Regions from separate parts of the Rossellomorea vietnamensis genome, predicted to be linked through region 2. Evidence: a T-box and tRNA genes for the amino acid it is inferred to sense, from the RefSeq annotation. Region 2 holds a T-box; the other holds one or more tRNA genes.
The links. The T-box of region 2 lies ahead of trpS (tryptophan--tRNA ligase). A T-box ahead of a tRNA ligase gene usually reads a tRNA of that ligase, here a tRNA-Trp.
Positions count from the first base shown of each region.

Region 1: it has a tRNA-Trp gene. The T-box ahead of trpS (tryptophan--tRNA ligase) is inferred to sense a tRNA for this amino acid. The anticodon was not compared.

Region 1 is NZ_CP104558.1:1,535,092-1,545,405, reverse strand. Features, by position in the region: gene N5C46_RS07965 (IS3 family transposase) at 1-836, shown strand, start outside; gene N5C46_RS07970 (transposase) at 1-6, shown strand, start outside; gene N5C46_RS07960 (YgzB family protein) at 890-1,240, opposite strand; gene N5C46_RS07955 (nucleotidyltransferase-like protein) at 1,395-2,261, shown strand; rRNA gene N5C46_RS07950 (16S ribosomal RNA) at 2,522-4,073, shown strand; rRNA gene N5C46_RS07945 (23S ribosomal RNA) at 4,271-7,207, shown strand; rRNA gene rrf (5S ribosomal RNA) at 7,507-7,623, shown strand; tRNA gene N5C46_RS07935 (tRNA-Asn) at 7,631-7,705, shown strand; tRNA gene N5C46_RS07930 (tRNA-Ser) at 7,712-7,803, shown strand; tRNA gene N5C46_RS07925 (tRNA-Glu) at 7,820-7,894, shown strand; tRNA gene N5C46_RS07920 (tRNA-Val) at 7,934-8,009, shown strand; tRNA gene N5C46_RS07915 (tRNA-Met) at 8,085-8,158, shown strand; tRNA gene N5C46_RS07910 (tRNA-Asp) at 8,249-8,325, shown strand; tRNA gene N5C46_RS07905 (tRNA-Phe) at 8,343-8,418, shown strand; tRNA gene N5C46_RS07900 (tRNA-Thr) at 8,433-8,508, shown strand; tRNA gene N5C46_RS07895 (tRNA-Tyr) at 8,525-8,608, shown strand; tRNA gene N5C46_RS07890 (tRNA-Trp) at 8,728-8,801, shown strand; tRNA gene N5C46_RS07885 (tRNA-His) at 8,813-8,888, shown strand; tRNA gene N5C46_RS07880 (tRNA-Gln) at 8,928-8,999, shown strand; tRNA gene N5C46_RS07875 (tRNA-Gly) at 9,004-9,078, shown strand; tRNA gene N5C46_RS07870 (tRNA-Cys) at 9,086-9,159, shown strand; tRNA gene N5C46_RS07865 (tRNA-Leu) at 9,168-9,251, shown strand; tRNA gene N5C46_RS07860 (tRNA-Gly) at 9,256-9,329, shown strand; gene N5C46_RS07855 (carbohydrate ABC transporter permease) at 9,637-10,314, shown strand, end outside.
Region 2 is NZ_CP104558.1:1,272,634-1,282,947, forward strand. Features, by position in the region: gene N5C46_RS06560 (ABC transporter ATP-binding protein) at 1-582, opposite strand, end outside; gene N5C46_RS06565 (ABC transporter ATP-binding protein) at 582-1,652, opposite strand; gene opp3C (oligopeptide ABC transporter permease) at 1,671-2,705, opposite strand; gene opp3b (oligopeptide ABC transporter permease) at 2,705-3,634, opposite strand; gene N5C46_RS06580 (peptide ABC transporter substrate-binding protein) at 3,807-5,459, opposite strand; gene N5C46_RS06585 (DUF3899 domain-containing protein) at 5,970-6,353, shown strand; T-box leader at 6,397-6,629, shown strand; gene trpS (tryptophan--tRNA ligase) at 6,681-7,679, shown strand; gene N5C46_RS06595 (YjbA family protein) at 7,781-8,530, opposite strand; gene N5C46_RS06605 (DUF2268 domain-containing putative Zn-dependent protease) at 8,975-9,736, opposite strand; gene fabF (beta-ketoacyl-ACP synthase II) at 9,832-10,314, opposite strand, start outside.

The DNA of each region.
Region 1 (10,314 bases), 260 kb from region 2:
GATTAAAAGATATTTTTCAAGTAGTGGGGATTCCCGAAGCAACCTACCACTATCATGTGAAGGGTTTTGACAAAGAGGATTCAAATGCAGAATTAAAAGAACTCATTACTTCCCTATTTAAAAAATTTCATGAACGTTATGGGTATAAACGGATTACGAAGGAATTAAAGAAATTAGGTCATCATATCAATCATAAAAAAGTATATCGTATTATGCGAGACATCGGATTGAAATGTGTAAAATTCATGCGGAAATCCCGTAAATACAATTCGTATAAGGGGAACGTTGGAAAGGTGGCAAAGAACCGATTATCACGCCGGTTTAACACGCATGTCCCTCTACAAAAATTAGTAACTGACATTACAGAATTTAAATGTCTAAACGAAGAGAAGTTATATTTAAATCCCATTCTTGACCTCTATAACGGAGAAATCATCGCGTACGGAATCAGGAAACGTCCCACGTTAGATCTAGTCACGGAACCTTTACATGAAACGATAGAAATAATAAGAGATCACGCAATCTATCGAACCACCATCCATTCTGATCAAGGCTGGCATTACCAGCACAATCAATGGGTGAAGACATTAAAGAAGAATAATGTATTCCAAAGCATGTCACGGAAAGCTACATGCGCAGACAACGCTGTAATGGAAAACTTTTTTGGTGTTTTGAAGCAGGAAATGTATTATGGAGAAAAATTAGTTACCTTTGAGGATTTGAGAAGCCGGATTGAAGAATATATCCACTGGTACAATCATGAACGTTCAAAAGAAAAATTGGATGGACTTAGTCCAGTCGAATACCGAACTCAGTCCATCCAATCAGCTGCATAACAAAACTCTAACTTTTGGGGTTAGCCACCTTGAAGGTCTTTTCTCATTCAGCTTTATCTTTTCCTTTTATTATAGTCCTCATCGAATTCTTCCCCTTCAAGGTTCGGGTCAAGAGTCAGGGGCTCGTTACAATACATGCACATATCTACACGCCCAAGGACCTTGGTGACCTTACCGCAATTGGGGCATGTCACCTGTACGGCCTTCGTGGACAGCATCCCGATCCAGAAGTAGACAACCGTACTTCCGATGATTCCCAGAAAACCCAGTAGCATGAATGTTGTCATAACCCACGGATGTTCTCTAAAATATATACCGACGTACATAATGATAAATCCGATGAAAACTAAACTTAAGGCAAACGTACGGATTTTATTGATCTTACTTGAATATTTCTTAGCCATTTGTTTGTCCCTCCTAAAAAAATACTATACCATATTTGTTGACAGTAGAGGGATGTGAAACCATTTTGTCGAAAAATGACTATATTCAGAGAAGGAAATCCCCTTTGAATGTCGAAATAGTAACCAACCAATGAGTGATGTGGAGGAGTATGAAATGGAAGACATTTTACGACCGATATACCAAGAGCGTACAAGTCACCCCAATACTTTAGGAGCGCTTCTAATAGAACAAAGCAAGAAATCAAGTCCCTTGACCGATACCTTTGATATTGTCCTGTTCCTTATTGTGAAGGAAGCGGAAGAGCCTGTGTTCATCAAGCATTATTCTTATAAAGAACAAAAGGCAGCGTTACATATCGTGACAGAAGCCAAGCTGAACGAGTGGATCTTACTCGGATCCAACCGGAAAGTGATCGATTGGCTGTTCAATGGAAAAGTCCTGTTTGACCGCAATGAGTTTATCCAGAATCTTAAGACCGAGTTACGAGACTTCCCTTTCTATGGCAGAAAGATCAAAATGGGCATGGAATTTGCCAAATTGATCCGCCGATATATGGACGGTAAAGAATTCTTTGAAAGCAAGCATTATTTGGATGCTTACAATCACATCGTCCACTCATTGCATCATTTAGCGAGACTGGCGGTCATTGAAAACGGGTTCCATCCTGAGGTAACCGTATGGAACCAGGTCAAGCAAATAGAACCTGAGATTTATAAGCTATATGAAGAGCTCGTTACCAGTGATGAAGAAATTGATAAACGGCTGGAGCTATTGTTTCTGGCAAGTGAGTTTCTCATCCACTCAAGAACGAAGGTTTCGACTGAGCATCTGTTGGATATCCTTGGCCAAAAGGAACACTGGACGTTCCAGGATCTTCTTAATCATTCAGAAGCAAGACAGTACTCCGTTGATTTAAGCATGCTCATCGAATATTTAACGGATAAAGGATTTGTTGAAATCGTCGACGTAGAGACGAAAGGACAGGGTATTTATCATCGCTATTATCGGGCTGCGAAATAATTATAGTAAAATATTAATTTTTCGTTGACTTCAATCTGCTACCTTGGTATATTAGTAAATGTCGCTGCTGAACGACGGCAACGAGCGGTCAGTGGCGACTTAAAAAAACGAAAAAAGTTGTTGACAACACAGTGTCAACTTGATAAGATTAAAAAGTCGCTTAAACGAAGAGCTTACACATTGAACCTTGAAAACTGAACAAAACAAGACAATACGTCAACGTTAATTCTAGATTTATTTTTAAAGAGCTATTCAAACTTTTATCGGAGAGTTTGATCCTGGCTCAGGACGAACGCTGGCGGCGTGCCTAATACATGCAAGTCGAGCGGATTGATGGGAGCTTGCTCCCTGATATCAGCGGCGGACGGGTGAGTAACACGTGGGTAACCTGCCTGTAAGACTGGGATAACTCCGGGAAACCGGGGCTAATACCGGATAACTCATTTCCTCGCATGAGGAAATGTTGAAAGGTGGCTTTTAGCTACCACTTACAGATGGACCCGCGGCGCATTAGCTAGTTGGTGAGGTAACGGCTCACCAAGGCAACGATGCGTAGCCGACCTGAGAGGGTGATCGGCCACACTGGGACTGAGACACGGCCCAGACTCCTACGGGAGGCAGCAGTAGGGAATCTTCCGCAATGGACGAAAGTCTGACGGAGCAACGCCGCGTGAGTGATGAAGGTTTTCGGATCGTAAAGCTCTGTTGTTAGGGAAGAACAAGTGCCGTTCGAATAGGGCGGCACCTTGACGGTACCTAACCAGAAAGCCACGGCTAACTACGTGCCAGCAGCCGCGGTAATACGTAGGTGGCAAGCGTTGTCCGGAATTATTGGGCGTAAAGCGCGCGCAGGTGGTTCCTTAAGTCTGATGTGAAAGCCCACGGCTCAACCGTGGAGGGTCATTGGAAACTGGGGAACTTGAGTGCAGAAGAGGAAAGTGGAATTCCAAGTGTAGCGGTGAAATGCGTAGATATTTGGAGGAACACCAGTGGCGAAGGCGACTTTCTGGTCTGTAACTGACACTGAGGCGCGAAAGCGTGGGGAGCAAACAGGATTAGATACCCTGGTAGTCCACGCCGTAAACGATGAGTGCTAAGTGTTAGGGGGTTTCCGCCCCTTAGTGCTGCAGCTAACGCATTAAGCACTCCGCCTGGGGAGTACGGTCGCAAGACTGAAACTCAAAGGAATTGACGGGGGCCCGCACAAGCGGTGGAGCATGTGGTTTAATTCGAAGCAACGCGAAGAACCTTACCAGGTCTTGACATCCTCTGACAACCCTAGAGATAGGGCTTTCCCCTTCGGGGGACAGAGTGACAGGTGGTGCATGGTTGTCGTCAGCTCGTGTCGTGAGATGTTGGGTTAAGTCCCGCAACGAGCGCAACCCTTGATCTTAGTTGCCAGCATTCAGTTGGGCACTCTAAGATGACTGCCGGTGACAAACCGGAGGAAGGTGGGGATGACGTCAAATCATCATGCCCCTTATGACCTGGGCTACACACGTGCTACAATGGACGGTACAAAGGGCAGCGAGACCGCGAGGTTTAGCCAATCCCATAAAACCGTTCTCAGTTCGGATTGTAGGCTGCAACTCGCCTACATGAAGCTGGAATCGCTAGTAATCGCGGATCAGCATGCCGCGGTGAATACGTTCCCGGGCCTTGTACACACCGCCCGTCACACCACGAGAGTTTGTAACACCCGAAGTCGGTGAGGTAACCTTTTGGAGCCAGCCGCCTAAGGTGGGACAGATGATTGGGGTGAAGTCGTAACAAGGTAGCCGTATCGGAAGGTGCGGCTGGATCACCTCCTTTCTAAGGAAGATTTACTAAAACGTTTGACGTGTCGAAGTTTTGTTCAGTTTTGATGGTTCAACCATCAAAACATTTTTTATCTCTTACGAGATAGAAGTTGTGTTTGTTCTTTGAAAACTAGATAAAGATAAATTGATAGTCAAGAAATTACCGAGTATCGCCATTTTAGGTTTTAAACCTGATGTAACAACCAATTCGGTTAAGTTATGAAGGGCGCACGGTGGATGCCTTGGCACTAGGAGCCGACGAAGGACGGGACTAACACCGATATGCTTTGGGGAGCTGTAAGTGAGCTTTGATCCAGAGATTTCCGAATGGGGGAACCCATTGTTCGTAATGGAACAATATCCTTACTTGAATACATAGAGTATGGAAGGCAGACCCAGGGAACTGAAACATCTAAGTACCTGGAGGAAGAGAAAGCAATTGCGATTCCCTGAGTAGCGGCGAGCGAAACGGGATATAGCCCAAACCAAGAGGCTTGCCTCTTGGGGTTGTAGGACACTCTATACGGAGTTACAAAGGAATGGAGTAGACGAAGAAGTCTGGAAAGGCTCGTCAAAGAAGGTAACAACCCTGTAGTTGAAACTTCATTCCCTCTTGAGTGGATCCTGAGTACGGCGGGACACGTGAAATCCCGTCGGAAGCTGGGAGGACCATCTCCCAAGGCTAAATACTCCCTAGTGACCGATAGTGAACCAGTACCGTGAGGGAAAGGTGAAAAGCACCCCGGAAGGGGAGTGAAATAGAACCTGAAACCGTGTGCCTACAAGTAGTCAGAGCCCGTTAACGGGTGATGGCGTGCCTTTTGTAGAATGAACCGGCGAGTTACGATCCCATGCAAGGTTAAGTTGATAAGACGGAGCCGCAGCGAAAGCGAGTCTGAATAGGGCGAATTTTAGTATGTGGTCGTAGACCCGAAACCAGGTGATCTACCCATGTCCAGGATGAAGTTCAGGTAACACTGAATGGAGGTCCGAACCCACGCACGTTGAAAAGTGCGGGGATGAGGTGTGGGTAGCGGAGAAATTCCAATCGAACTTGGAGATAGCTGGTTCTCTCCGAAATAGCTTTAGGGCTAGCCTCATGTGTAAGAGTCTTGGAGGTAGAGCACTGTTTGGACTAGGGGCCCTCATCGGGTTACCGAATTCAGACAAACTCCGAATGCCAAAGACTTATCCATGGGAGTCAGACTGCGAGTGATAAGATCCGTAGTCGAAAGGGAAACAGCCCAGACCACCAGCTAAGGTCCCAAAGTATACGTTAAGTGGAAAAGGATGTGGAGTTGCTTAGACAACCAGGATGTTGGCTTAGAAGCAGCCACCATTTAAAGAGTGCGTAATAGCTCACTGGTCGAGTGACTCTGCGCCGAAAATGTACCGGGGCTAAACGTATCACCGAAGCTGTGGATTGACACCTCTAGGTGTCAGTGGTAGGAGAGCGTTCTAAGGACTGCGAAGCTAGACCGTAAGGACTGGTGGAGTGCTTAGAAGTGAGAATGCCGGTATGAGTAGCGAAAGATGGGTGAGAATCCCATCCACCGAATGCCTAAGGTTTCCTGAGGAAGGCTCGTCCGCTCAGGGTTAGTCGGGACCTAAGTCGAGGCCGATAGGCGTAGACGATGGACAACAGGTTGATATTCCTGTACCACCTCTTTTCCGTTTGAGCAATGGGGGGACGCAGGAGGATAGGGTAAGCGCACTGCTGGATATGTGCGTCTAAGCAGTTAGGCTGATGATGAGGCAAATCCCGTCATCGTGAAGGCTGAGCTGTGATAGCGAGCGAATTATAGTAGCGAAGTTCCTGATTCCACACTGCCAAGAAAAGCCTCTAGCGAGGAAAAAGGTGCCCGTACCGCAAACCGACACAGGTAGGCGAGGAGAGAATCCTAAGGTGAGCGAGAGAACTCTCGTTAAGGAACTCGGCAAAATGACCCCGTAACTTCGGGAGAAGGGGTGCTCTGGTAGGGTGCAAGCCCGAGAGAGCCGCAGTGAATAGGCCCAGGCGACTGTTTAGCAAAAACACAGGTCTCTGCGAAGCCGTAAGGCGAAGTATAGGGGCTGACGCCTGCCCGGTGCTGGAAGGTTAAGAGGAGTGCTTAGCGCAAGCGAAGGTGCGAATCGAAGCCCCAGTAAACGGCGGCCGTAACTATAACGGTCCTAAGGTAGCGAAATTCCTTGTCGGGTAAGTTCCGACCCGCACGAAAGGCGTAACGATCTGGGCACTGTCTCAACGAGAGACTCGGTGAAATTATAGTACCTGTGAAGATGCAGGTTACCCGCGACAGGACGGAAAGACCCCGTGGAGCTTTACTGTAGCCTGATATTGAATTTTGGTACAGCTTGTACAGGATAGGTAGGAGCCTTGGAAACCGGAGCGCCAGCTTCGGTGGAGGCATCGGTGGGATACTACCCTGGCTGTATTGAAATTCTAACCCGCGCCCCTTATCGGGGTGGGAGACAGTGTCAGGTGGGCAGTTTGACTGGGGCGGTCGCCTCCTAAAGAGTAACGGAGGCGCCCAAAGGTTCCCTCAGAATGGTTGGAAATCATTCGCAGAGTGTAAAGGCACAAGGGAGCTTGACTGCGAGACCTACAAGTCGAGCAGGGACGAAAGTCGGGCTTAGTGATCCGGTGGTTCCGCATGGAAGGGCCATCGCTCAACGGATAAAAGCTACCCCGGGGATAACAGGCTTATCTCCCCCAAGAGTCCACATCGACGGGGAGGTTTGGCACCTCGATGTCGGCTCATCGCATCCTGGGGCTGTAGTCGGTCCCAAGGGTTGGGCTGTTCGCCCATTAAAGCGGTACGCGAGCTGGGTTCAGAACGTCGTGAGACAGTTCGGTCCCTATCCGTCGTGGGCGCAGGAAATTTGAGAGGAGCTGTCCTTAGTACGAGAGGACCGGGATGGACGCACCGCTGGTGTACCAGTTGTCTTGCCAAAGGCATCGCTGGGTAGCTATGTGCGGAAGGGATAAGTGCTGAAAGCATCTAAGCATGAAGCCCCCCTCGAGATGAGATTTCCCATCACGTATGTGAGTAAGATCCCTAGAAGATGACTAGGTAGATAGGTCAGAGATGGAAGCATGGCGACATGTGGAGTTGACTGATACTAATCGATCGAGGACTTAACCACACTATAAAGCGGAGGCGGCTTGAACAGAGACGACAAGCATTTCTGGGCAATCAGAAGAGGGTGCTCTTTACCCTCAGCTGATTGAACTGAAATGACCTCGAGTCTCTAGCCGCCGGAGCTGGACTGCATTCTACTTTCAATAGTAGATGCAACAATTGGTCGATATTCGGCTTTCTTGACATCAATCCTTTATCTAGTTTTGAAGGAATAAAATTTATATGAAAATATAAAAAAATCCTTGAAAAAAATTATCTACACGATATAATAGTACTTGTCCTTAAAAAAGAGACAATACATAGTCTGGTGACAATGGCGAAGAGGTCACACCCGTTCCCATGCCGAACACGGAAGTTAAGCTCTTCAGCGCCGATGGTAGTTGGGGGATCTCCCCCTGTGAGAGTAGGACGTCGCCAGGCATATCGTTCCGCAGTAGCTCAGTGGTAGAGCTATCGGCTGTTAACCGATCGGTCGCAAGTTCGAATCTTGCCTGCGGAGCCAATATATGGAGAGCTGTCCGAGTGGCCGAAGGAGCACGATTGGAAATCGTGTAGACGGTTAACGCTGTCTCAAGGGTTCAAATCCCTTGCTCTCCGCCATTTATATTTTCAACAAGGCCCATTGGTCAAGCGGTTAAGACACCGCCCTTTCACGGCGGTAACACGGGTTCGAATCCCGTATGGGTCACCAAAGTTTTTTGCAAAAGCAAAATAACGTACCAAGTAATATGGAGGATTAGCTCAGCTGGGAGAGCATCTGCCTTACAAGCAGAGGGTCGGCGGTTCGATCCCGTCATCCTCCACCATGATTTTTTACGAAGCGTAAGCGGAGTAAAATAATCTTCCTTAATTAATATGTGTACCTTAACATATCTTATCGTCGCGGGGTGGAGCAGTTCGGTAGCTCGTCGGGCTCATAACCCGAAGGTCGCAGGTTCAAATCCTGTCCCCGCAATACCATTTTTGACTCGTTATATAAAAGGTTATCGTTAATCTTTCATGAGTCACGTATGGATAGTTATTTTCACTGTCGTGAAAAAACTCTGGTCCGGTAGTTCAGTTGGTTAGAATGCCTGCCTGTCACGCAGGAGGTCGCGGGTTCGAGTCCCGTCCGGACCGCCATTTTCATTTTACATAGTGGCTCAGTAGCTCAGTTGGTAGAGCAATGGACTGAAAATCCATGTGTCGGCGGTTCGATTCCGTCCTGAGCCACCATTTATTTACTTGATGCCGGTGTAGCTCAACTGGTAGAGCAACTGACTTGTAATCAGTAGGTTGGGGGTTCAAGTCCTCTTGCCGGCACCAGTCAAGTGATGTAGCTGGAGGGGTAGCGAAGTGGCTAAACGCGGCGGACTGTAAATCCGCTCCTTCGGGTTCGGCAGTTCGAATCTGCCCCCCTCCACCAAGATTTTTTACGAAGCGACAGCGGAGTAAAATAATCCTCCTTAAACTATGCGAAGCGATAGCGGAGCACAGTAATCTAGACGGATAGCATATTGATTTTGTTAAATTAATATATTTCATAGGGGTATAGTTTAACGGTAGAACGAAGGTCTCCAAAACCTTTGGTGTGGGTTCGATTCCTACTACCCCTGCCAATTTTAACATGGCGATTGTGGCGAAGTGGTTAACGCACCTGATTGTGGTTCAGGCATTCGTGGGTTCGATTCCCATCAGTCGCCCCATAAAAGTCACATTTTTATTTCCGTGACATATACTATCAGTGGGCTATAGCCAAGCGGTAAGGCATCGCACTTTGACTGCGACATGCGTTGGTTCGAATCCAGCTAGCCCAGTAGTGCGGAAGTAGTTCAGTGGTAGAACACCACCTTGCCAAGGTGGGGGTCGCGGGTTCGAATCCCGTCTTCCGCTCCAATAATATGGCGGCATAGCCAAGTGGTAAGGCATGGGTCTGCAAAACCCTGATCACCGGTTCAAATCCGGTTGCCGCCTCCATATGTAATGCCGGTGTGGCGGAATTGGCAGACGCGCACGACTCAAAATCGTGTTCCTCTGGAGTGCCGGTTCGATCCCGGCCACCGGTACCACATCGCGGGTGTAGTTTAGTGGTAAAACCTCAGCCTTCCAAGCTGATGATGAGGGTTCGATTCCCTTCACCCGCTCCAACTTACATACGACAGACTTTCTCTTTATGAGGAAGTCTTTTTTATTTGTTCAAATTTCAGCATTATTTCAACACCACTTAATGATTTGCAAAACTAATTTTTTACACAAAACTCACAACCTTTTCTTTTACCCATCACCCACCAAAACAAAACCCATCTAGTCAAAATAGTGCACCTTCTTCGTCAATTGAGTTCCCCTTATTGAGAAAGCGCTACCATTATAATATAAGAAAGCGATTACATAGTTAGGGTGGTGATTCGGGTGGAACCAAAGATTCAGACTGGACCAGTAAGCCCAGATGTACAAATGAAGGCAGTGACGAAGAAGAAGTTCAAGTATAAGAGCTTGCTGACGTACGCTGCCTTTGTAGGACCGGCACTTTTATTTTTCTTAGTGATTCAGATTCTTCCGTTTTTGATGGGTGTGTATTATTCCTTCACCTCATGGAATGGTGTAAGTTCGGTAGTTGAGTGGGTTGGGTTCGATAACTACAAAAAGATCTTCACAGATGATAAGACATTCTTCAATTCATTTATGTTCACGACAAAGTTTATGTTTGCGGCAGTGATCATCAGTAACCTGATAGGATTCGGATTTGCCCTATTATTGAATGCCGCGCTGAAGACGCGCAATATCCTGAGGACGGTATTCTTTATCCCCAACGTCATCGGGGGTTTGTTACTCGGGTTCATATGGCAGTTCATCTTTGTTAAAGGATTCGCGTCACTTGGGAATATGACGGATATCGGATTCTTTAAAATGCCGTGGCTGGGTGATGAGAAGACGGCTTTCTGGGGGATTGTCATCGTATTTGCATGGCAGATCTCCGGATACATGATGGTCATTTACGTGGCAGCATTGCAAGGGGTGGACAATTCACTTCTTGAAGCAGCGAAGATAGATGGTGCATCGAATTGGACCCTCCTGACGAAGATCATCATTCCATTAATACTACCTGCATTCACGATTTGTTTCTTCCTGACG
Region 2 (10,314 bases):
CATCAGATTGACGACCTGAGCCTGAATCGAAACGTCAAGGGCTGAGATCGGCTCATCGGCAATGATGAAATCAGGATCCACAGCCAGTGCACGGGCAATCCCGATACGCTGACGTTGTCCACCTGAGAATTCATGCGGATAACGGCCTGCATGTTCTTTGTTCAGACCCACTGTTTCCAGTAGCTCATGAACCTTCTTCAAACGTTCTTCCTTGGAAGAAGCCAATCCATGAATATCAATACCTTCCGCAATGATATCGGCTACCTTCATGCGGGGATTCAGACTCGCATACGGATCCTGGAAGATCATTTGCATTTTACGGTTAAATTTCTTTAATTGAGAGCGTGACTTCTTCCCGTGAACATCGTCACCGTTAAAGAGAACCTGACCGTCCGTCGCATCATAAAGACGAATGATCGTACGGCCTGTCGTTGATTTCCCACACCCGGATTCTCCAACAAGTCCAAGGGTTTCCCCTTTATATATATCAAAGCTGATATCATCGACTGCTTTAACCATATTCGGTTTTCCCGGGTTGAAGTACTGCTTTAAATTCTTAATTTCAAGTAATTTTTCTGCCATTATGAACGAACCCCCTCAACAAGTACCGGCTCTCTATAATTTGAAGGCATCAGTCTTTGCCTCACTTTCACTGCTTCTGGTGGCTCTACCTGTGGAGCACTCGGATGTAATAACCATGACTTCACGATGTGAGTGTCTGATACTTGATAATATGGCGGTTCTTGTTCAAAATCCACTTTCAATGCATATTCACTTCGGAGGGCGAATGCATCCCCTTTTGGTGGATTCAATAAATCGGGAGGAGTACCAGGAATCGCTACAAGCTCCTGCTCACCTTCTGTGTCGGTTGTCGGCATCGAACCGATCAATCCCCACGTATACGGGTGACGAGGGTCGTAGAAAATCTCATCGACTGTTCCCGTCTCTACGATCTGACCACCGTACATAACCGCTACGCGATCTGCCACATTCGCAACTACACCAAGGTCATGGGTGATGAAGATGATGGATGTTTCAATTTTATTTTGAAGATCCTTCATTAACTCAAGGATCTGTGCCTGAATCGTAACGTCCAATGCCGTTGTCGGTTCATCGGCAATAAGGATTTTAGGATTACATGCAAGAGCAATGGCGATCACGACACGCTGACGCTGTCCACCCGAGAACTGATGCGGGTATTGCTTAAAACGGGTTTCAGGACTCGGAAGACCAACCAGCTTCAGTAATTCAATGGCGCGTTTTTTAGCGTCATTTTTGCTCATGTTCTGGTGCTTCACCAGTGGTTCCATAATCTGTTTCCCGATTGTCATCGTTGGATTCAAAGAAGTCATCGGATCCTGGAAGATCATCGAGATATCTTTACCGCGGATTTTTTGCATATCCTTTTCAGGAAGCTTCGCTAAATCTTTTCCTTCAAACAGGATCTCCCCGCCCTTAATGAATCCCGGCGGGTTTGGAATCAATCTCATAAGGGCTTTCGTCGTTACGGATTTACCTGAACCCGACTCCCCTACGATTGCTAATGTTTCACCTTTATCTAAATGGAAATCTACACCGCGTACTGCCTGTACTTCCCCTCCATGCGTATTGAAGGAGACGTGTAGATCTTTCACTTCTAAAATTTTCGACATATTAGTATCTCCCTTCCATTACTTACGCATTTTCGGATCTAGTGCGTCACGCAGTCCATCGGCCATTAAGTTGAAGCTAAGAATGACTAATGAAATGACCGCTGACGGTACAAGCATCATGTGCGGATATGACTGGATAGATCTGTATCCTTCATTAACCAATGATCCCAGAGACGCTTTAGGTGGAGCGATCCCTAATCCGATAAAGCTTAAGAATGCTTCTGTATAAATAGCAGCAGGAACTGTGAACATTGTCGTAATGATGACAGGTCCCATTACGTTCGGTAGCAGATGTTTAAAGATTAAACGATTACTGCTTGCCCCTAAAGTACGGGAGGCTAGGACGAATTCCTGATTCTTTAATTGAAGAACTTGTCCACGGACAATCCTAGACATCCCGACCCAACCGGTTATGACCATTGCCATCGTAATGGAGAATATACCCGGTTCAAATATCAGGATGAACAGGATGACAACAATCAGATTTGGTATCCCTACCAAAACTTCAACGATCCGTTGCATAACGTCATCGACTCTCCCGCCGTAGTAAGCAGAAATCCCACCGTAGGAAATCCCGATCAGGAAGTCAATGACTGCGGCAAGTATACCAATGTATAAAGAGACGCGGGTTCCATTCCATGTACGCGTCCATAAGTCACGTCCCAGGTCATCTGTACCGAACCAATAATTCTCTTTGATTTGTCTTGATTCATATACATCAAAACCGTCAGCATCTTTACCGTCAAACGGAAGCCAGCTGATTCCTGAAAGCGCTTCAATTTTCGGAGGCAGCTTTGCATGGCGGATATTTTGATCACTGAATTTGTATTCATTCATTCCAGGACCGAAAATGGCAAAGAAAATAATGATTACAGTGATGATGATCCCGACAAGTGCACCTTTATTCTTGCGCAAACGAAGCCATGAATCCTGCCAGAAATTCAAGCTTGGACGTGAAATTTTTTCTGCCTCGTCCCCACTAGCTTGTTGAGGTTGGAAGAGGTCTGGACTAAGTTCATCTAGTTGCTCTTGTTTCTTTTGTTTTGCTCCCATTATTTCTTCCCTCCAGCTAAGCGAATACGCGGATCAATGATTCCGTATAAAATGTCCACCAAGAAAATAACACCGATGAATAAAGCACTAAAGAAAAGGGTTATTCCCATAATGACCGTATAATCATTCGTGTTGATTGATAAGACGAATTGTTCCCCTAATCCAGGAACCGCAAAAATCCGTTCTACAACCAGTGATCCAGTCATGACTGCTACTGTCATCGGCCCGAGAATGGTAACAATTGGAATCATGGCATTTCTAACTCCGTGCTTCACAATGGTACCTGTCTTTGAAATACCTTTTGCAGTTGCAAGTAAAATATAATCAGAGTTTAGAATCTCTAACATTTCAGTTCTCATAAAACGGGCAATGGTCGCTACCACACCTACAGTCAATGCAAGCGTAGGAAGAATGGTATGCTTATATTCGCCCCAAAGTGCTACAGGAAGCCATTCGAGTTTGACCCCTATATAATATTGTAATAGTGCTGCAAATACAAAGGACGGTATCGAAATTCCCAATACAGCCATAAAAGTAGATCCATAGTCTAACCAAGTATTGTGTTTAATTGCAGCAATGATACCTACTAACAGTCCTATAAAAGTTCCTAATACCATGGCTTGAAATCCTAAAAGTGAGGAAGGTCCAATACGAGTGCCAAGAATTTGAGTTACTGGTCTATTATCATATTGGAAGGACAAACCCAAATCCCCTTTAGCCAGCCCAACCATATAATTGATATATTGTTCAGGCAGCGGGTCGTTGAGACCGTATTTATCCAGGATGATTTGTTGTTGTTCCGGAGACAGCCTTTCTGTGTTTTGCAGTGGAGATCCAGGCAGGAGCTTCATCAGAAAGAAAGTGGCGGTTGCAATGATAAGCAAAGTGATGATCATATAGACGATACGTTGAATTGTATATCTGACCATTCTTTAGCCCCCCTTTTTTATCTTATTTTTTCTACATTTTTAATTATAGCTATTTTCGACAAATTTTCAATGTATTTTTACTTTTTTGATAATTATCGACATTCACTGGAAAAGGAGAGCATATGCTCATGCATACGCTCTCCCTTTAAAGGTGTGTCTACTGAGTTAATACTTACTCAATTGAAGCCCATTTGTATGAATTATCTGCACCAAATGAATGGCGTAGTACATTCTTAACATATGGACGCTCTAGATAAGAAACACCAGCTTGGTACATTGGGCTGATCGCTTGATCATCAAACAGGATCTTTTCAGCGTCAACCATTGCTTGCCAACGTGCATCTAAATCGTCAAGAAGTTCACCTTTAGCTTGCTCGATTTTCTTGTCATATTCAGGATTTGAGTAACCCATTTGATTATGAGCACCGTCAGTTACGAACATGTCAACGAAAGTCATCGGATCTGGATAGTCAGGACCCCAACCAGCGAAAGAGAAGTCATATTGACCCTTCGATTCTAATTCAAGCTTTTGCTTGAATGGTTGAGCTTTGATCTTAACTGTTAATCCTTCAAGGTTTTGCTCAAGTTGTTCTTTTAAGAATTCACCGATTTTCTTAGAGCTGTCAGAGTCATAGTTTAGTAGTTCTAATTCGATAGAATCTTTACCTAACTCTTCTTTTGCCTTAGCCCAGTAGTCTGCAGCTTTCTTCGCGTCGAATCCACCGAAATCGCCAACAGCTTCACGGTATTCAGTTCCATCAGGACCTGTTACGAAATCTTTTGGTACTAAGTAGTACGCAGGCATAGATCCATTGTTAAGTAGTACATCAACCATACCTTTTTTGTCATAAGCAGAGTCGATTGCTTTACGAGCGTTAACGTTTTTCAGCACTTCATTACCTTGGTTTAAACGAAGGAAGAAGACAGACGTTTCAGCTCTTGTTTTGAAGTTTTCATCTGATTTGTACTTATCAACGAATTCAGCTGAAAGACCAGCGATATCCGCTTTATTTGTTTCATAAAGGTTAACACCAGTAGCAGTATCTTTAACGATGTTGAAGTTAACTTCTTTCAACTTCACATTTTCTGCATCCCAGTAGCTGTCATTTTTAGAAAGTTTGAAGCTTTGCTCATGCTTCCACTCAGAAAGTGTGAATGGACCATTATACACAACCGTGTCAGCTTCAAGACCGAACTTGTCGCCTTGCTCTTCCACGAATTTTTGGTTTTGAGGATAGAATGTTGCAAAAGAAAGTAAAGCTTTGAAATATGGTACCGGAGTTTCAAGCTGAATTTCTAATGTTTTGTCATCAGTAGCTTTAACACCTAGTTCTTCAACTGGAACTTCACCAGCATTTACTTTAGCAGCGTTTTTGATATCGTACATGATGTACGCATACTCTGCACCAGTGTCAGGGTTTAATGCTTTTTGCCAAGAATAAACGAAGTCGTTAGCCGTAACGGGATCTCCGTTGGACCATTTCGCATCACGGATCTTGAACGTGTAAGTTTTGCCATCTTCACTTACTTGTGGCTCTTCTGCAGCCATACCAAGTACAGGCTCGTCATTTTCACCTAAACGGTAAAGACCTTCAAATACGTTGTTCATTACGTTGAATGAAACAGAGTCAGTTGCCAGAGTGGAGTCCATTGATGGGATCTCAGAACTCTCGATAAGATTAAGTACCTGTTCTTTCTTTTCGTCAGAACCGCCTGCACCTGATCCTTCTTCATTGCCTTCAGTCTTCTTGTCGCCGCCACATGCAGCCAAGAAAGTACTTAGAGCCAGAAGAAGAACCAGCAAGAATGAAAACTTTTTCTTCATCTTGAAATTGACCTCCTCGTAAATCTCATATTTATTTATCTTCTAATTTTCAGAAGATTTGTTACTTATTATACATGATAGAGAAATTATTGCAATATGAATTTAACAGTTTTTTTGCTAAATTATCAGATTAGTAGGTATATTGTTGTTAAAACCTTGATACATCAACGTTTTTCCTAAACATTTTAGAGAGTTTGTCCTATTACAATTGTTACAATCGTAAATTTCCACTGGATGAAACCACTTTACAATATGGATGATTCACCATCTTTAAATGCCCCCCTTCTATTATAAATATTAAAACATCAGACTAAATATAAATAATAGAATTAATACTTATTTCACTCTCCTTCAACTTTTGAAATGAGATACTACTTGTATGTACGCCCTGCATGGATGTCTGTTGTCTTCCTTTATACACTTTTGAAAGAATTGTATATATATGAATGAGGATTGAATTATTCTTCTTCCTTCATGTATACTTTGGTTAAAAACATCTTAAGGAGCATTATGAAACGAATGAAATTGTTCAACATACTTACCTTTCTTATTTTTATCATTGCTGTGGTAGTGGCTTCACTGCAGGAAAAAAATCTGCTTCTTTCTATAATAGACAGTTTGTTTGTCATCGGGATTGCCTATATCAGTATCGGTGCCCTCCTTTATATTTTTGGAAAGGGATTTTTTAACGGGATCGTCTATGCTCTTAAAAGGTTTCGCAACAGCACGAAACAGGGAAAGTATATTTCCCAGTTCGATGACCTGGATGAGATGAAAGAAGCTCACGAGGAATATGGTGTACAACGTTCCTACTCTATTACGAAGTCCTTTTTACTGACCGGAGGACTCGCATTCGTCCTTTCGATTATCATGACCTACCTTCTGTACACTTGAATTCACCCTTCTTTTCTCATATAATAGCTACATATGAATGAAAGTATAAGCTTGGATGAAGAGTAGTACTTTTCAGGATGAATAAAAGAGAACTTGTGGTTGGTGCAAACAAGTATTCATTTGAAAAGGAATGGACTTCGGAGCTTTATGTGTGAAACGGAGTAGCACATAACGGGATGACCTTACGTTAAAGAGGTTCCATGCACGTCATGGACTAAGCTGGCTCTAACGGGCACTTAGGGTGGCACCGCGGAAATCATCCCATTCGTCCCTATTTTTTATAGGACGGGTGGGTTTTTATTTTGTGTAAAATTAGGAGGAAATGAAATGAAGACAATATTCAGTGGCATTCAGCCGAGTGGGACGATCACCCTCGGTAATTACATCGGGGCGATGAAGCAATTCACCGAGCTCCAGGAAGAATATAATTGTTACTTCTGTGTGGTTGACCAGCATGCGATCACGGTGTCTCAGGATAAGATGGAGCTGCGCAAAAACATCCGCAGTCTTGCCGCCCTGTATATCGCCTGTGGCATCGATCCGGAGAAGTCTACATTATTCATTCAATCGGAAGTTCCTGCACATGCACAGGCAGGCTGGATCCTGCAGTGTGTGACCTATATCGGGGAGCTTGAAAGAATGACTCAATTCAAAGATAAATCCCATGGCAAAGAAGCCGTTTCAGCGGGATTATTAACGTACCCACCGCTAATGGCGGCAGACATCCTGTTGTACGGAACAGATCTTGTTCCCGTCGGGGAGGATCAGAAACAGCATCTGGAACTGACCAGGAACCTGGCGGAACGATTCAACAATAAATACAATGATATCTTCACCGTACCCGAAGTAAGAATCCCCAAAGTCGGTGCCCGGGTGATGTCCCTTCAGGACCCGTTGAAGAAGATGAGTAAATCCGATTCGAATCAGAAAGCGTTCATTACACTCCTTGACGATCCTAAACAGATCGAGAAGAAAATCAAAAGTGCCGTGACCGATTCAGATGGCATCGTGAAATACGATAAAGAAAACAAACCCGGCGTGTCTAACCTCCTTTCGATCTATTCGATCCTTGAAGGTACTTCTATAGAAGAAATACAACAGAAATATGAAGGGAAAGGATACGGGGACTTCAAAAGCGACTTGGCACAGGTGGTCATAAGCGCCATCAAGCCGGTACAGGACCGCTACTATGAATTGATCGATTCAGAGGAATTGGATGATATCCTTGATCGCGGTGCAGAAAAGGCAAACTTCGCAGCAAACAAAATGCTGAAGAAGATGGAAAAGGCCATGGGATTGGGAAGAAAAGAGAGAAAGAGGAAATAAACAGGAAGGCCAGAGACTGCTTGCGCGGTTTCTGGCCTTTCCCCTGCCCTCATACAAAAAAACCTCAAGCCCACTACGGACTCAAGGTTTCCTGCGAACGATCAATTAACCTTAGGGCGATTCTCCACTTCCCATAGTTTTTCGAAAAATGGTTGTCCCTTAATCAAATTCTCACAGAGGGTGAGGTGCTTGTCCGACCACCCGTACTGGGTTTCTTCATATAGCATCTGCCATATGTCTTCGAAATCCATTTCCTGTATGGTGCGGTAGCGCTCTGGTGCCCATTCTGTGTACCAATACCGGATTTCCGCCGTGTTGTTTGAACTGTGAAGTTGATCAAGGGCCATGAATAACAGCTGCTTCAATTGTCTTTCCTTCCGCGTCAGCCCGCTCATCATATAAGGATTCGGGGAAAGAATATGATACGCATCCTCCCTTTTACCGTCCGGCTCGATGGAATACTCTACCGTTTCATGACTTTCGACCATTTCATACACCAGTTGTTCCTGTCTTGGTATCAGCCTGCTTTTTCTGATTGGGACGGTGTATCCGATTGTATCCACTGCCAGTATCCCGGTGCCATCCGTCACGATGAAACAATAATCCAACTGGATCCGTTCGTGGTTTTTTCGCAGATATGCTTTTTGATAGACATGATGGAGCAGTTGTTGAGGTAACTCTGATAAATCATTCTCGATGTAATGAAACAGTGTCGTGTCTACTTTAATCAGAGGAACCTGATCCAGTAATTCAATAACGTCCTCTTTTCTCCACTCATGAAAATGGCAGACATTGTAGCCATTTTCTTCGCCTTCGAACCAATTTACCCATACATCATGAAGATATAACATGATTGACCCCTCGCTTTGCTTCAATCTTATTTGTCAATCAGTATAGGCTAATTTGTGTAAATTTATTCCTATTATCAAGGGTTTTATGATTGTCATTATATTTTTCTGCGGGGTATATAGATTGAAAGGGTGATAATGAGGATTCCCAAAAGAAATAAATAACTTTCAACACGTGTGGAAACAAAAGATATATAATCTGTAAACGTCATTCCTGTCGTGAGCAAATTTAAATACATGATTAAGCTCACCCCTCCTGATACAGCCAGTCCAAATCCAATAAAGAGTCCAAACAATTGTACCACCATACCTTCCGCCTCTATCCTTGCATTAAGATATTGGAGCCCGTCCATGCTTAGTATATTTTATGAAAGGAACAGGAAGATATGACGGCAGAGGACATCCTATTTTCAGGAAAGCCCATGGCTTCAGCAATTCTCCTGATTTCTATGGCAAAAATACTGATGACGGTTCTCCTATGAGGGAAAGGGTTGACGAATCCTGCTTCTTTAAAAACTGTTGCACCAATCGGTAGCCCGAGGAATAGCCGAGCATTTTTGGAAAGGATTTTTGTCCAAGAAGCAGCTGATCATGCAGAGGACTATCCCGCCTCACTTCCAAATTGGGCTCTATCCATTTTTCATAGTAGCGGGACAATTCCTGTTCATCATACGCTTTTGTCCAGGGAGCCACATATTTCTCTCCACAGTATTCTCTGACAGCAGTTTCTGCCAGCCCTTCAAAGATGATGGAGTCAAGGAGCGTATAGTGGTCCTCCTTTTTGTTTAACCGCTTCATTCGGACACAGTGATGGTATTCATGGACAAATAACGCTTCATATTCTTTTGGATCTTCCTGGTCCGTAACGAAAAAGAAGATTTCATCTTTGAAGCATACCCCCGATTTTTTCATGGATGTCTGGAACATCCCCCTTTTTTCCTGTACGGGGAATAGATAGATCGGGACGCTCGGTCCATTCCACTTTCGCTTATATTTTTTTTCAAAGAGAGCAAATCGTTCCCAAAGTTTCTTTTCTTTCATTTTTTCGTAAATATCTCCGGCGAGACGCGCAGAACGATACATTCCGTGCTTTGTAAGGTATTGATAAAACGATTGCTGATCGTCTTTACCATTTTTCGTTTTCTTGAGTAGATCCACGGGATTATCGATCCACTCTGCCAACCAATCATCTGTAGGTACAACTGCCACCTTCATCCCTCTTTCCATGCTTTTTAACATGTATATGTGAAAGAGGAAAGATTCACAACAAAAAGAGCCTGCTACATGTAACAGGCCCATAATTGTTAACTTTGATATTTTTTAAATACGATGGTGGCATTATGACCACCGAATCCTAATGAATTACTCATCGCTACATTGACTTCTTGTTTCCTTGCTTCATTTGCTACGTAATCAAGATCACAATCAGGGTCCGGCGTTTCAATATTGATGGTTGGAGGAAGGACACTGTCTTTCATCGCCAGTACAGTGAAAATCGCTTCCACTCCGCCTGCTGCACCAAGAAGGTGACCCGTCATGGATTTCGTCGAACTCATGGCCAGTTTATAGGCATGCTCTCCGAACACTTCCTTCACAGCCATCGTTTCGTATTTATCATTATATGGAGTGCTTGTTCCGTGGGCATTGATGTAATCCATCTCTTCCGGACGGATCCCGCCATCTTCAAGTGCCATTTTCATCGCTCTTGCGCCGCCTTCTCCAGCAGGTGCCGGGGCAGTGATGTGATAGGCATCTCCGGTACATCCGTACCCGACGATTTCTGCATA